DNA from 3 places in the Comamonas sp. CMM03 genome. Region 1 is predicted to be linked to each of the others. Evidence: predicted binding sites of a transcription regulator. Region 1 holds the regulator's gene; each other region holds the start of a gene.
What was found. The regulator sigma-54, encoded in region 1, starts transcription at its own class of promoters, with help from an activator protein. The targets are predictions, from matches to a motif close to TGGCANGNAANCTGCTTT.

Region 1 (4,654 bases):
CCCATTGCACGGCATCGCCCAGGGCATGGCCTTCGGCCAGCCGGGTGACCAGCGCCCCCAGAAAGCTGTCGCCCGCCCCCGTGGTGTCCAGCACCGGCAGCGCCAGCGCGGGATGGGTGCTGACACGCCCGCCGCAGACGGCCACCGCCCCCTGGGCGCCCAGCGTGACCACCACCTGGGACACGCCCCGCGCCAGCAGGCGCTGGGCGGCGTCGGCCGCCGTGGCCGGGCTGTCCACCGCCTGATCGCTGTAGGCGGCGGCTTCGACCTCGTTGACCACCAGGGTGTGGACCAGGGGCCACCAGGCTTCAGGCAGCTCGCGCACCGGTGAAGGGTTGAAGACCACGCGGCAGCCAGCGCTGCGTGCGGCCTCCAGCACCTGCTCCAGCACGCTGTCCGAGGTCTCGCGCTGCAGCAGCACGAAATCGGCCTGGGCCAGCACGTTCAGCAGCGCCTCGTCCGGCAGCTCCAGCAGCACATTGGCGCCGGGCACCACGCAGATCCGGTTCTGGCCATTGCCCTCCACCAGCACCATGGCCGCTCCGGTGGAGACCCCGTCCAGCACCTGCACATGGTCCATGTCCACGCCGGCGTCGTGCAGCGCCAGCCGCAGGCTGTTGCCATGGTGGTCACGGCCCACGCAGCCAAACAGCGTGACCTGGGCGCCGTGGCGTGCGCAGGCCACGGCCTGGTTGCCGCCTTTGCCGCCAGGCAGGTAGCGCAGGCTGTGGGCCATCACGGTTTCCCCGGCCCGGGGCACACGTTCCAGGTGCAGCACCGCATCCATGTGCAGGCTGCCCACCACGGCGATGCGGGCCACGCTGTGCGGGTGATCGGGTTCGGGCTGCGCCGACAGCAGCTTGCGGGGCAGCGCGGAAGAAGAAAGCGGTGCAACCATGGGGTGTCTCCTTTGCTGCCAACGGCCGTGGCATGTGCGGAATGAACCAAGGATGGCTGCACGATACCTCCAACTGCCGGTGCTGCCCAGCCGGTTTGCACGGGTCTGGGGGATTGCGGCAGCGCAGCATGCACGCAGGGGTTCCGCCACCGCGGGCCGTGGCCTCACCGGGCGTCCCGCAGCCCTCTGCGGCACTCCTTGCGCTTACAGCGTCTTGCGCAGATTGGCCGGAGCGATCTTCAGCGCCTCGCGGTACTTGGCCACGGTGCGGCGGGCGCACTCGATGCCCTGCTCCTTGAGCATTTCGGCGATCTGGCTGTCCGACAGCGGCTTCTTGGCGTTCTCGGCCGAGACAAACTGCTTGATCAGCGCCCGCACCGCCGTGCTGGAGGCATTGCCACCGGTTTCCGTGCCCAGCCCGGAGCCGAAGAAATACTTGAGCTCGAAGGTGCCGTGCGGCGTGGCCATGTACTTGGCGGTGGTCACCCGGCTGATGGTGGATTCGTGCAGGCCCAGCTCGTCGGCGATGTCGCGCAGCACCAGCGGGCGCATGGCCAGCTCGCCGTGCACGAAGAAGTTTTTCTGCCGCTCCACGATGGCGCGCGACACCCGCAGGATGGTGTCAAAGCGCTGCTGCACGTTCTTGATGAACCAGCGGGCTTCCTGCAGGCGCTGCTGCAGGCCGGCATGGCCTTCGCTGCCCTTGTGGCCGCGCAGCGCACCGGCATACACATCGTGCACGCGCAGACGCGGCAGCACGTCGGGGTTGAGCTGCACGTTGAACTGGGGTGTGCCTTCGCTGGCGCGGCGGCCGGCGCGGGTGACGATCACGTCCGGCACGATGATGTTGCGCTCCACATTGACAAAGCGCCGGCCGGGCCGGGGCTCCAGCCGGGCGATCAGCGCCATGGCCATGCGGGTGCGCTCTTCGCTGCTGCCCGTGGCCTGCATCAGGCGGCGCACATCGCGCCGGGCCAGCAGGTCCAGCGGCTGGGCACAGATTGTCAGCGCCGTTTCCACCACACTGGCCTCGGCCTCACCGCGCTGCAGCAGATGGTTCAGCTGCAACTGCAGGCATTCGGCCAGCCCCTGGGCGCCCACGCCCACCGGCTCCAGGCTGTGCAGCAGCCGCAGTGCCACGGTGAAGCGGTGCACCAGTTCGTCGAGCTGTTCCGGGTCGTCCGTGCCGGCCAGGCCCTCGGCCAGGGACTGCAGCGACTCTTCGAGGTAGCCGTCGTCGTTCAGGTTCTCGATCAGGAAACGCAGCACATAGCGGTCCAGCTCGGACAGGTGCAGCGACAGCGACTGGCGCAGCAGGTGGTCGGTCAGCGATTCATGTGCACGGGCCAGATCCAGGGCGCTGACTTCGTCGCCATCGCCGCCCTGGGCGTTGCGCGCCGGGGCATCACCGCCCCATTCGCTGTCATCGGGCCGCAGTTCGCTGGTGCCGTCGCCCTCCCAGTCGGGGGCATCGTATTCCGTGCTGCCGGAGCCTTCCGCACTGTCGGCGGGCGCCTCCGCAGCCCCTGCCGTCAGCGCGCCATCGGCGGCATAGTCATCGCCCTGCACCGGCGTATCCGACTGGGACAGGCCGAAGTCTTCGCGGGGGGCGTCGTCGCTGTCGACTTCCAGAAACGGGTTGTCGTCGAGCATCTGCTCGACTTCCTGCGCCAGCTCCAGCGTGGACAGCTGCAGCAAGCGGATTGACTGCTGCAATTGCGGCGTCAGCGCCAAATGCTGCGACACCCGCAGTGACAAACCAGGCTTCAACGCGACGCTCCCTCTCTGTGATCTTGTATGTGTCGTGGCGGCGGAAGTGGCGGGCTACATCCTGAAATGTTCGCCCAGGTAGACCCGCCGGACGTCGGCGTTCTCCACAATCTCTTCCGGTGTGCCCTGCGCCAGCACATGGCCGTCGCTGATGATGAAGGCGTGGTCGCAGATGCCCAGCGTCTCGCGCACGTTGTGGTCGGTGATCAGCACCCCGATACCGCGCTCCTTGAGGAAGCCGATGATGCGCTGGATCTCGATCACCGCGATGGGGTCGATACCCGCAAACGGCTCGTCCAGCAGGATGAAGCGCGGCTGCGTGGCCAGGGCCCGGGCGATTTCCACGCGGCGGCGCTCGCCACCCGACAGCGCAATCGCCGGCGAGGAGCGCAGGTGGTCCACACGCAGTTCCTTGAGCAGATCAGTCAGGCGCCGCTCCACCTCGGCCTTGTTCAGGGGCTTGCCCTGTTCGTCCTGCTGCAGCTCCAGCACGGCGCGGACATTGTCTTCCACGCTGAGCTTGCGGAAGATGGAGGCTTCCTGCGGCAGATAGGACAGGCCCAGGCGCGAACGCTGGTGGATGGGCATGTTCGCCACCGAGTGGCCGTCGATGTAGATATCGCCGGCATCGCTGCGCACCAGGCCCACGATCATGTAGAACGAGGTGGTCTTGCCCGCGCCATTGGGGCCGAGCAAGCCCACCACTTCGCCTTTCTGCACGGCCAGGGACACGTCCTTGACCACCTTGCGGCTGCCATAGGACTTGGCCAGATGGTGCACTTCCAGGCGGCTGCTGGCGCCTGGGGCGGTCGGGGTGTCGGAAGAGCGGGTCACGGGTTGCGCAATTTCATGGTGTCCGAAGGCTTGAGCGGCTGCGCACTCGGCGCCACCGGGGCCTGCGGGGGCTGGGTCTTGGGCGCCAGCACGGCGCGCACGCGGCCACCGGAGCCGGCCGCAGCTTCCTCGCTGCCCGGCGTGGCGCGGCGGTTGCCGTCCACGGTGAACACATCGGTCAGGTTGTTGTAGGTGATGATGTTGCCGGTGATGTCGTCACTCAGCGTGGCGCCGGTGTAGCGGCGCAGCTGGCCCCGCTGGATCAGGCGCACATCGTCCTTCTTGCCGTCGTACTCGATGATTTCGCCTTCGCCTTCCACGTACTCTTCGGGTGCACCGGGCTGGGTGTCGCGCTTCTGGCGGAAGAACGCGCGCTTGCCGGGGGCCGCCCAGACCTTGCCGAACTGGTAACCCTCGGCGTCCTGGCGCACTTCCAGCTTGGCGCCGCGCAGCACGATGGTGCCCTTGGTCAGCACCACATTGCCCGTGAACGTGCTGACCTGCTGCAGCTCGTCATGGTGCAGCGCATCGGCTTCGATGTTCATGGGCTTGTTGCGATCGGCCTTTTCGGCCTGTGCCGTGCCCATGGCAGCTGCCAGGACCGTCAGCGCGAGTATCGGGAGGAGTTTGCGTGTCATGTGAGAAGGCATGAATCTTGCAGCCATTGTAGGGCACTGGTTTTCCCCAGGGCTGCCCTGTGGGCGACTCGCAAGGAAATCGACACAAAAAAGCCCGCTGGAAAGCGGGCTGTGTGCAGGGCGGTCAGGCCCTGCCGGGCGAAAGCGGGACCGCTCAGGCCTTGCGGCTCTGGTTGGCCAGGTAATCCACCACATTCAGCACGTTCTGCATGCTGCCGGCGCGGGGGCCGTCGGTGTAGAACTTGCCGGCCACGCCCATGGAAGGCACGCCCTCCACATCGTATTCCTGCTGCAGCGCCGAAGCCTTGCGCACCTGGTTGGCCACGGTGAAGGAGTTGTAGATCTCCTTGAACTTGGCCACGTTCGCGCCCTGCTTGCCCACCCATTCGAAGATGGCGTCATCGGTGGCCAGCTTGTTGCGCTCCACGTGGATGGCGTGGAACACCTTGACGTGCATGGCGTCGAAGTTGTCCATGGCCTGCAGCGTGAAATACAGCTTTTGCTGGGGCACGAA
Region 2 (4,654 bases), on a different contig from region 1:
TTGCGGAAAAGCTTCACGTCATCGGCTTTGACCGCGTCGGTGAACTGGTTGCCGAAATGCGTGCGCACGTAGTTCACCACCTCGGCCACCTGTTCGTCGTTCAGGCGGGCGGCAAAGCTGGGCATGCCGTGCAGGCCGTTCATCACCACGCCGACGGGGTAGGCGCCGGCCGCCAGCTTGGTGTTGCCGGCGAGGGCCGGGTAAAAGCCTGCGCCCTTGCTGCCCTGGCCTTGGGGCATGTGGCAGCCCTGGCAGATGGCCTGGTAGATCTTGTCGCCACCGCGCTGGGTGTTGATCTGGCGGCTGTCGGAGAACCCTGCCTGCAGCGCCGCCACCTCGGCGGCGGGGATGGCCATCACTTCGGTGGCCGTGCCGGTGGCAGGGGCCGCCAGTGCAGGCAGACTGCACAGGCCGGCCAGCAGCAGGGCGGCGGCGCTGAGACCACGGGAAGAATGCGTGTTGCTCATGGTGTTCAATTCCTTGTCGTGGGGGCGGCTCACAGGGCGGCAGCCTTGGCGTGCAGGCGCTGCACGGCGTTCAGCGACGACAGCACGGCACCTTCCTGCCAAGCAGGGATGAAGGAGATGTGTTCGCCTGCCAGCACCAGGCGGTTGTCGATCTGCGCCATGTTGTCGTAGTGCTGTTCGCGCAAGGTGTCGTTCCAGGCGCCAAAGCAGCCCTGTATCCAGCCCATGCGGTGCCAGGCCACGGAGACGCCGTTGCGGAATTCCTGCTTGTACTGGGGGTGGATCTGGCTGCCGTATTCCACGGCCAGGCGGATGCGTTCCTTGGGTGTCAGCGACGAGAAGCGGTAGGCATTGGTGTTCTCGAAAGCGTAGGCGCCCAGCAGCACGGCGGGGCCGGCGCTCATGTAGTCGTTGGAGGGGTAGGAGATCTGCTGGATGGGCAGGTCGGTGTTGGTGATGCCGCCGTAGATGCGTTCATCCTCCTCCCAGAAGCGGCGCTTGAATTCCAGGCCGATCTTCATGGAGCTGCCGTAGGGCAGGGCCTCGATGCCGGCGCGCATCGTGTCGCCGACCTGGATGTCCATCTGGGCGAGGATGGAGGCCGGAATCGTGCACACGCACCAGTCGGCCTGGACCTGCTGCGGCGCACCGTTGCGGGTGTAGCTGACGGTGACGGCCTTGTCGTTCTGCGCAATCTGGGTGACGCGGGCGTTGTACTGGATGGCCTGGCCCAGGTCCTTGGCCAGGGCTTTGGGCAGCATGTCCATGCCGCCATGGGGCTGGAAGATGGTGCTGTGGAATTCGGTCAGGTTGCCGGCGCCGATCTGCGACCACAGGTTCGACTGCAGGACGTCGTGCAGGGCGATGGGCTGGGAGGCCTTGGCGCGGTCCATCAGGCCGCCGCCCGGGTCGATGTCATAGCCGCGGTATTCGCTGGTGTGCAGGCTGGCGGCGTAGCGGTATTCCTTGTCCAGCGCGCCGTAGCTCTTCAGCGCGGCCAGCAGCTTTTCGGCATCTTCCTTGCGGATCACGGCATCCAGGGCGCCCTGGTTGGTGGCCTTGGCCAGCAGCTCCGACACATGGCCGCGGAAGTCGGTTGAGACATGGCGGAAGCGCTGGGGCTTGCCGCCAAACGCCTTGCTGCTGTGCACATAGGCGTTGTGGTTGACCTGGTTGAACACGTCCAGCTGGATGCCGTAGCGGCGGTACAGGTCCATCATGGCGTGGTGGTTGTGGGGAACACGCCAGGGGCCGGGGTTCAGGTAGTTGCCCTTGGCAAACCCCACGGTCTGCGTGGTGCCGTCCAGCTCTGTGAAGCTGTCGCCACCGCGCAGCGTCCAGGCGCGGCCGCCCGCGCGGTTCTGGTATTCCAGCACGGTGACCGTGTAGCCGGCGTTGCGCAGTTCCACGGCGGCCACCATGCCGGCCAGACCGGCGCCCAGCACCACCACGGAGGCCCCGGGCTTGGCCTTGCCCAGCTGGATGGGGCCGGTGTAGCTGGATTCGGCCGCATGGCCCAGGGAAGTCATGGCCTGATACATCACCGAGCCACCGGCCACCTGGCCAATCATCGAGAGCAGTTTCCGTCTGGTAAGTGGAGTTTTTTGTTCTGGCATAGGTCAGCTTGCTTTCTGTTGACGGCCGCGCGGGAAGTACGCAGACCGCCTTGGCTAGTGCAACTCGTATGCCAGCTTGGATAGATACAGAAAGCGCATGCAGCTATTAAATTTGCACCGCTATGGTTGTGGCGCGCACCAATGCCGTGATGCGAAAAGCTACTTTGGTGCAGCTTTGTGAACCAGTGTATGAACTTGTTAATTGATGTGTTTTTGGTCGAGCCGTGCCGCGTTGCGCTGCCTGCGCGGGGCGCAAAAAAGCCCGCTCGGAAGCGGGCTGGTGGTGGGATGCGGCTACGGCCCCAGGACCTGCAGCGAGCGCTGCAAGCAGCGGTGGTTCACGCGGAAGGGTGGCTGCTGGAGCGGGCAGCGTCTTCCAGCCGGTCCACTGTGCGCAAGGGCTCGAACACCCGCATCCAGGTGCCCACCACCCCCAGCGTGCACAGGCTGCCGGCAATGGCCGCCGGCACGGCACCAATGGCCGATGCCATGGCACCGGCGCGGAACTCGCCCAGCTCGTTGCTGGAGCTGATGAACAGCATGTTCACCGCATTCACCCGGCCGCGCATGGCGTCGGGCGTGGAGAATTGCACCAGGGCCGAGCGGATGTAAACGCTGACCATGTCCGCAGCACCAGCCACCGCCAGGCAGGCCAGCGACAGCCAGAACCAGTGCGACAGCGAGAAGATCAGGTTGGCCATGCCAAACACGGCCACGGCCGCAAACATCACCTTGCCCACATGGCGCTGGATGGGGCGGGTGCTGAGCCACAGGCCCATGGCCACCTCGCCCACGGCCATCGATGAGCGCAGCATGCCCAGCCCTTCGGGACCGGTGTGCAGCATTTCCTTGGCATACACCGGCAGCAGCGCCACCACGCCGCCCAGCAGCACGGCAAACAGATCCAGCGAGATGGTGCCCAGCACGATGGGACGGCTGCGGATGAAGCGGATGCCTTCTGCGGCGCGCTGCCACATCGTGCCTTCCAGCGGCTGGCGTGGCGCCGCGTAGCGCACGGGCACCACCGCCAGCAGCAGCACGCCCAGCACCAGGGCGACGGCACACACAGCATAGGTCAACTCGCCGCCACCCAGGCCATACAGCAGGCCGCCCAGCATGGGGGCGGCAATGGCCGAGGTGCGCATCAGCATGCTGTTGGTCGCCAGGGCCTGGGCCAGGTGTTCGCGCGGCACGATCTGGGGCAGCAGGCTTTGCATGGCCGGGCTGGTGAAGGCGCGGCTGCAGCCAAACAGCACCAGCACGGCGTAGATGCCGCCCACCCCATGTTCGCCCAGCGTGGTCAGCCACAGCAGCAGACCGGCGCACAAGGCTGCCACGCTCCAGCTGACGGCCAGGATGCGCTTGCGGCTCATGCGGTCGCTCAGATCCCCGGCAGGCACCAGCAGCAGCAGCATGGGCAGGAACTGCGCCAGTCCCACCAGGGCCAGCGACAGCGGATCGCGGGTGATGTCATAGACCTGCCAGGCCACGACGATGGCCTGCATCTGCTGGGCGAAGAAGCCCAGCATGCGGGCAGCGAGAAAGGGAACAAAGCCCGGCTGGCGCAGCGCGCTGCCGTGCACCGGGGTGGGGGCGGTAGAAGACAAGGGGAGACCCGTCGAGGAAGGCACAAGCGCTGCATTCTGGCGCATCTGTCTGCACCATGCCGCCACCTGCGCGTCATGCCAGGTGCATGCCATGGCCGACAATGCGCGGCTTGCAAGGGGGATAGGCATGGTCAAGGGTGTGCTGGCATCGGTGCTGGCTTCAGTGATGTTCGGGCTGCTGTATGCCATGGCGCCCTGGCTGGCTCCGCTGGACGGCGAGCAGATCTTTGGCTGGCGCGTGGTGGTCACCTTGCCGTTCACCACGGCACTGCTGTGGCTGCTGCAGGAGCAGGGACAGTTGAAGGCGATGGTCGCCCGGGTGCGCGCCCAGCCGTCGCTGGTGCTGGGGCTGCTGGCCAGCGCTGCATTGCTGGGGGTGCAGCTGTGGCTTTTCATGTGGGCACCATTGCACGGCAAGGCCCTGCCGGTGTCGCTGGGCTATTTTCTGCTGCCGCTGATCCTGGTGCTGGCAGGGCGCTTGCTGTTTCAGGAACGCCTGACCCGTCCGCAGATGCTGGCTGCGGTGCTGGCCAGTCTGGGCGTGGCGTGGGAGCTGTGGCGCGCGGGCGGGCTGGCGCTGGAAACGGGGATCGTCTGCCTGGGCTACCCGGTCTATTTTGCGCTGCGCCGCAAGCTGGGCACAGACAACCTGGGCGGGCATTGGCTGGACATGGCGCTGCTGGTGCCGGCCGCGCTGTGGTTCATGGCCCGTGCGCCGTCGGGCCTGCTGGTGTGGCAGTCTGCATCGCATCTGCAGGCCATGCTGCCGCTGCTGGGGGTGGTCAGTGCGGCCGGTCTGGCGCTGTACATGCTGGCCAGTCGCTGGCTGCCCATGGGCTTGTTCGGTTTGCTGTCCTATGTGGAGCCGGCGCTGCTGGCCCTGGTGGCGCTGTTGCTGGGTGAGCAGCTGGCGCCCGGGCAGCAGCCGCTGTATATCGCCATCTTTGCGGCGGTGGCGGTGCTG
Region 3 (4,654 bases), on a different contig from region 1:
CTGTCTCCCGAAGCCCAGCAGCAGGCCATTGCCTCCATCGAACGCTACTTCCGCGAGCACATGGACGAGCCCATAGGCAATGTCGCCGCCGGCGGGCTGCTGAAGTTCCTCGTGGAAGAAGTGGGTCCTGCGCTCTACAACCAGGGCGTGGCCGATGCCCAGGAAAACTTGCAGGCCCGCGTGGCCGAACTGGACATCGAGGTACACCACGAGGCCTTCACCTACTGGAACCAGCGATCCCGCCGCAAGTGAGCCACCGCTGCCGACAGCACCTATCCATGTACCGAGCGGTGCAGCAGCCCCACAGGCCAGAGGCCATCCCCCGCACCGCACCAAGACCGCCAGCATGTGCCTGACAATGACCCCATGTTGGAATCACTACGAACCTGGGCCGCCCCCTATGGCGGCGACGCCTTTCTGTACCTGACCGTGCTGGCCGTGGCCAGCTATGCAGCGCTGCTGTATTTCAAGGAGCGCGTGCCCACGGCACGCCTGCGCCGCTTCATCCGCCTGGCGGCGCTGGTGGCACTGCCGTTTTCCGTGCTGGCCATGGAAACCGGCGGCGGCCAGAACCTGGGCATTGCCATCCTGTCGCTGGTGTGGTGCGTGATCATCGGCATCACCTGCAAGAACGAAATGTCCCGCCGCAGCGAGTGAGCCGCACCGCACGGCGACGCGCGGCACCCCTGCCCACGCAGCAGTGAGCATGCTGAACCCGCGCCTGAAGCACAAAACCCATTCCAACTGGCTTCCGGCGCGCAGCGACACGATTTGATTTTTCCCTCTGGAGAACTGCCATGACCGACTTTCCCCCACGCCTGCCCCGCCTGTCCATGCTGGACCTGGTGGCCGTGCGCGAAGGCGGCACCGTGCGCCAGGCGCTGGACATCGCCCTGGACACGGCCCGCAAGGCCGAGGAGTTGGGCTTTGCCCGCTACTGGCTGGCCGAACACCACAACATGCCGGGCATCGCCAGCTCGGCCACTGCGGTGCTGGTGGGGCATATCGCCGGCGGCACCTCCACCATCCGCGTGGGCTCGGGCGGCATCATGCTGCCCAACCACGCACCGCTGGTCGTGGCCGAAGCCTTTGGCACGCTGGCCGAGCTCTATCCCGGCCGCATCGACCTGGGCCTGGGCCGGGCGCCCGGCACCGATGGCCCCACCATGCGCGCGCTGCGCCGCGACCGCGTGGAATCGGAAGAGGATTTCCCCCGCGACGTGACCGAACTGCAGCGCCTGCTGGGTCCGGCGCAGGACCACCAGCGCATCGTCGCCATGCCCGGCGCCGGCACCCATGTGCCCATCTGGCTGCTGGGCTCCAGCCTTTTCTCCGCCCAGTTGGCGGCAGCCAAAGGCCTGCCCTACGCATTTGCCTCGCATTTTGCGCCACGCATGCTCCACCAGGCGATTGCGCTGTACCGCCAGTTGTTCCAGCCCTCGGCCCAGCTGGACAAGCCGTATGTGATCGTCGGCGTACCGGTGATTGCCGCCCCCACCGACGCCGAAGCCGATTTCCTGGCCAGCAGCACCTACCAGCGCGTGCTGGGCATTCTCACCGGCCAGCGCGGCCGCCTGCAGCCCCCGGTGGAGCACTACATGGCCAGCCTGGGCCACCAGGAAAAAGCCGCCATCCAGGACTTTCTGGCCATGGGCGTGGTCGGCGGCCCCGAACGCATGCGTGCCGGCCTGTGGTCCATCGCCCAGGCCACCCAGGCGGATGAGCTGATGCTGGTGTCCGATGTCTACGATCCCGCACTGCGGCTGCGCAGCCTGGAGATCACGGCGCAGGCCGCCATCTGGTAAGGCCCCAGGACCCGGCTGGCCCGCACCACAACGGGGCGGGATGCCCCCTCCCCCGCGGCATCCCACCCAGCGCGGGCAGGGGTCCCATTGCGCAGCCCCTTGCTGCAGCACGATAGTCCACGCGCCCCACACCGGTGCACCCGCCTCACCCCAGCTACCGCCTGGCGCGGTTTTTGCTTGTTTTTAGTGCGCTCTGTGCTTTTCACGTGCACGCGCACCAAGAACAACCAATATCAGCTGGAGCGCTTCATGGAAGCACTAAAACAGGGCGCAGATGCCCTGTTCATTTTGATGGGCGCGGTCATGGTCCTGGCCATGCACGCAGGTTTCGCCTTTCTGGAACTGGGCACTGTGCGACGCAAGAACCAGGTCAATGCCCTGGTCAAGATCCTGGTGGACTTTTCCGTCTCCACCGTGGTCTATTTCGCTGTAGGCTATGCCGTGGCCTATGGCACGGGCTTCTTCGTGGGCGCCGAACAACTGGCGGCACACAACGGCTACGCGCTGGTGAAGTTCTTCTTTCTATTGACCTTCGCCGCCGCCATCCCCGCCATCATCTCGGGCGGCATTGCCGAGCGCGCCAAATTCTGCCCGCAGCTGATTGCCACCGCCATCATCGTGGGCCTGGTCTACCCCTTCTTCGAGGGCATTGCCTGGAACGGCCACTTTGGCGTGCAGGCCTGGATCAAGTCGCTGACCGGAGCAGAGTTCCACGACTTCGCCGGCAGCGTGGTGGTGCACGCCGTGGGCGGATGGATTGCCCTGGGCGCCGTGCTGCTGCTGGGCCCGCGCAGCAACCGCTACCGCCGCGACGGCGCGATTGCCGCCACCCCACCCTCCAGCATCCCCTTCCTGGCCCTGGGTGCCTGGATCCTGACCGTGGGCTGGTTCGGCTTCAACGTGATGAGCGCCCAGAGCCTGGACAAGATCTCGGGCCTGGTGGCCGTCAATTCGCTGATGGCCATGGTGGGCGGCACGCTGGCCGCACTGGCCCTGGGCAAGAACGACCCCGGCTTTGTGCACAACGGCCCGCTGGCCGGCCTGGTGGCGGTCTGCGCCGGCTCGGACCTGATGCACCCGCTGGGCGCCCTGGTGGTGGGCGGCGTGGCCGGCGCGCTGTTCGTGGCCATGTTCACGCTGACACAGAATAAGTGGAAGATCGACGATGTGCTGGGCGTCTGGCCGCTGCATGGCCTGTGCGGCGTCTGGGGCGGTATTGCGGCCGGCATCTTCGGCACCCAGACACTGGGCGGCCTGGGTGGCGTGCACCTGGGTGCACAGCTGATCGGCACGCTGATGGGCGTGGCCTGGGCCACGGCCGGCGGCTTTGCCGTGTACGGGCTCCTTCGCAAGACCATGGGCCTGCGCCTGAGCCAGGAACAGGAATTCGACGGCGCCGACCTGTCCATCCACAGGATCAGTGCCACGCCCGAGCGCGAAGCCAACTGGTAAGCACCGCTGTCTCGCCACAGGCAGGCAGCAGGCATGTGCCGGGAAACGCTATGCTTAGCCATTGCCCTGGCTGAAAGACTGCATGCCCGTTTCCCTGCACGACCAACTGGTGGTGGCCATCTCCTCGCGCGCCCTGTTCGATTTTGAAGAGGAAAACCAGCTCTTCGACCGGGACCCGGCTAGCTATGTGGCACTGCAGCGCAGCCGGCTCGACCAGCCGGCCCCGCCCGGCGTGGCGCTGCCATTGGTGCGCAAGCTGCTGGCCTTCAACACCCCCGAGGAACAGCGGGTGGAAGTGGTGCTGCTCTCGCGCAACGACCCGGTCAGCGGCATGCGGGTGTTCCGCAGCGCCAAGGCCCATGGGCTTTCCAGCATCCAGCGCGGCGTGTTCACCCAGGGGCGCGACCCTTTCGGTTATCTACGGCCGCTGGGCGCCCATCTGTTTCTGTCCGCCAATGCCGCCGATGTGACCGAAGCCCTGCGCCTGGGCTACCCCGCCGCCCGGGTGCTGACCGAATCCGCCGGCGCCAGCGCCGCCCATCCGCAGGAGGTGCGCATTGCCTTTGACGGCGACGCCGTGCTGTTCTCCGACGAGGCCGAGCGCGTCTACCAGACCCAGGGGCTGGATGCCTTCCAGCGCCATGAAATGGAGCATGTGGCCCAGCCGCTGCCCGATGGCCCGTTCAAGCCGCTGCTGGCCGCACTGCATCGGCTCCAGCAGGCCGCCCAGGCCGGCACCACCAGCGGCATGCGGCTGCGCACCGCCCTGGTCACCGCCCGCAGCGCCCCGGCACATGAACGCGCCATCCGCACGCTGATGGACTGGAACATCGGGGTGGACGAAGCCATGTTTCTGGGCGGTCTGGCCAAGGGGGAGTTTCTGCGCGAATTCGAGCCCGACTTCTTTTTTGACGACCAGACCGGTCATGTCACCTCGGCGGCGGCCCATGTGCCGGCGGGCCATGTGCGCAGCGGCATTGCCAACCCCTGATCCACTGCGGCCTGCGCCCCCTTCCAGGAAATGCATGTCGCATTTCGTGTCTCAACCGCCTGGGCATAAGGCCGCCGGTGATCGGCATCACTCCATATAGCGGCCACCAGACGGCGATACATCGGCTTACCCTGGTTTACCCCAGCAACGTACCCGGTTTGCAGACAGGCACCACACTGGTGGTCTGTCCTGCTTTTTTGGAAATGCGCCCATGCCCCAGCCCACTCTGTCCCGCCGCCTGTTGATGCCCCTGGCCCTGTGCTGCGCCGCAGCAGCGCCGCTGGCGTCTGCCTTGGCAGAAGGCAAGATCGACCCCGTGGCCATGACCGGCCCGGACGGCAAGCCGCTGTCCAAGGGCGAGATCAAGGCCATCAAGGACTTCCAGATGCTGGACTTCAACAAGGAC

Region 2: a site for sigma-54 is predicted at 2,140-2,157, ahead of KW830_RS20845 (flavin monoamine oxidase family protein). Genes of this name have one in related genera too.
Region 3: a site for sigma-54 is predicted at 1,968-1,985, ahead of KW830_RS10015 (ammonium transporter). Genes of this name have one in related genera too.

Annotation. Positions count from the first base shown of each region.
Region 1 covers NZ_JAHUXB010000006.1:20,162-24,815, reverse strand. The annotation lists gene KW830_RS18940 (ribokinase) at 1-898, opposite strand, end outside; gene KW830_RS18935 (RNA polymerase factor sigma-54) at 1,103-2,668, opposite strand; gene lptB (LPS export ABC transporter ATP-binding protein) at 2,723-3,502, opposite strand; gene lptA (lipopolysaccharide transport periplasmic protein LptA) at 3,499-4,140, opposite strand; gene KW830_RS18920 (thiol:disulfide interchange protein DsbA/DsbL) at 4,295-4,654, opposite strand, start outside.
Region 2 covers NZ_JAHUXB010000007.1:39,285-43,938, forward strand. The annotation lists gene KW830_RS20840 (cytochrome c) at 1-467, opposite strand, end outside; gene KW830_RS20845 (flavin monoamine oxidase family protein) at 497-2,083, opposite strand; gene KW830_RS20850 (MFS transporter) at 2,422-3,735, opposite strand; gene rarD (EamA family transporter RarD) at 3,818-4,654, shown strand, end outside.
Region 3 covers NZ_JAHUXB010000002.1:684,516-689,169, forward strand. The annotation lists gene KW830_RS10000 (DUF2164 domain-containing protein) at 1-252, shown strand, start outside; gene KW830_RS10005 (hypothetical protein) at 367-657, shown strand; gene KW830_RS10010 (LLM class flavin-dependent oxidoreductase) at 798-1,805, shown strand; gene KW830_RS10015 (ammonium transporter) at 2,055-3,257, shown strand; gene KW830_RS10020 (5'-nucleotidase) at 3,340-4,248, shown strand; gene KW830_RS10025 (EF-hand domain-containing protein) at 4,460-4,654, shown strand, end outside.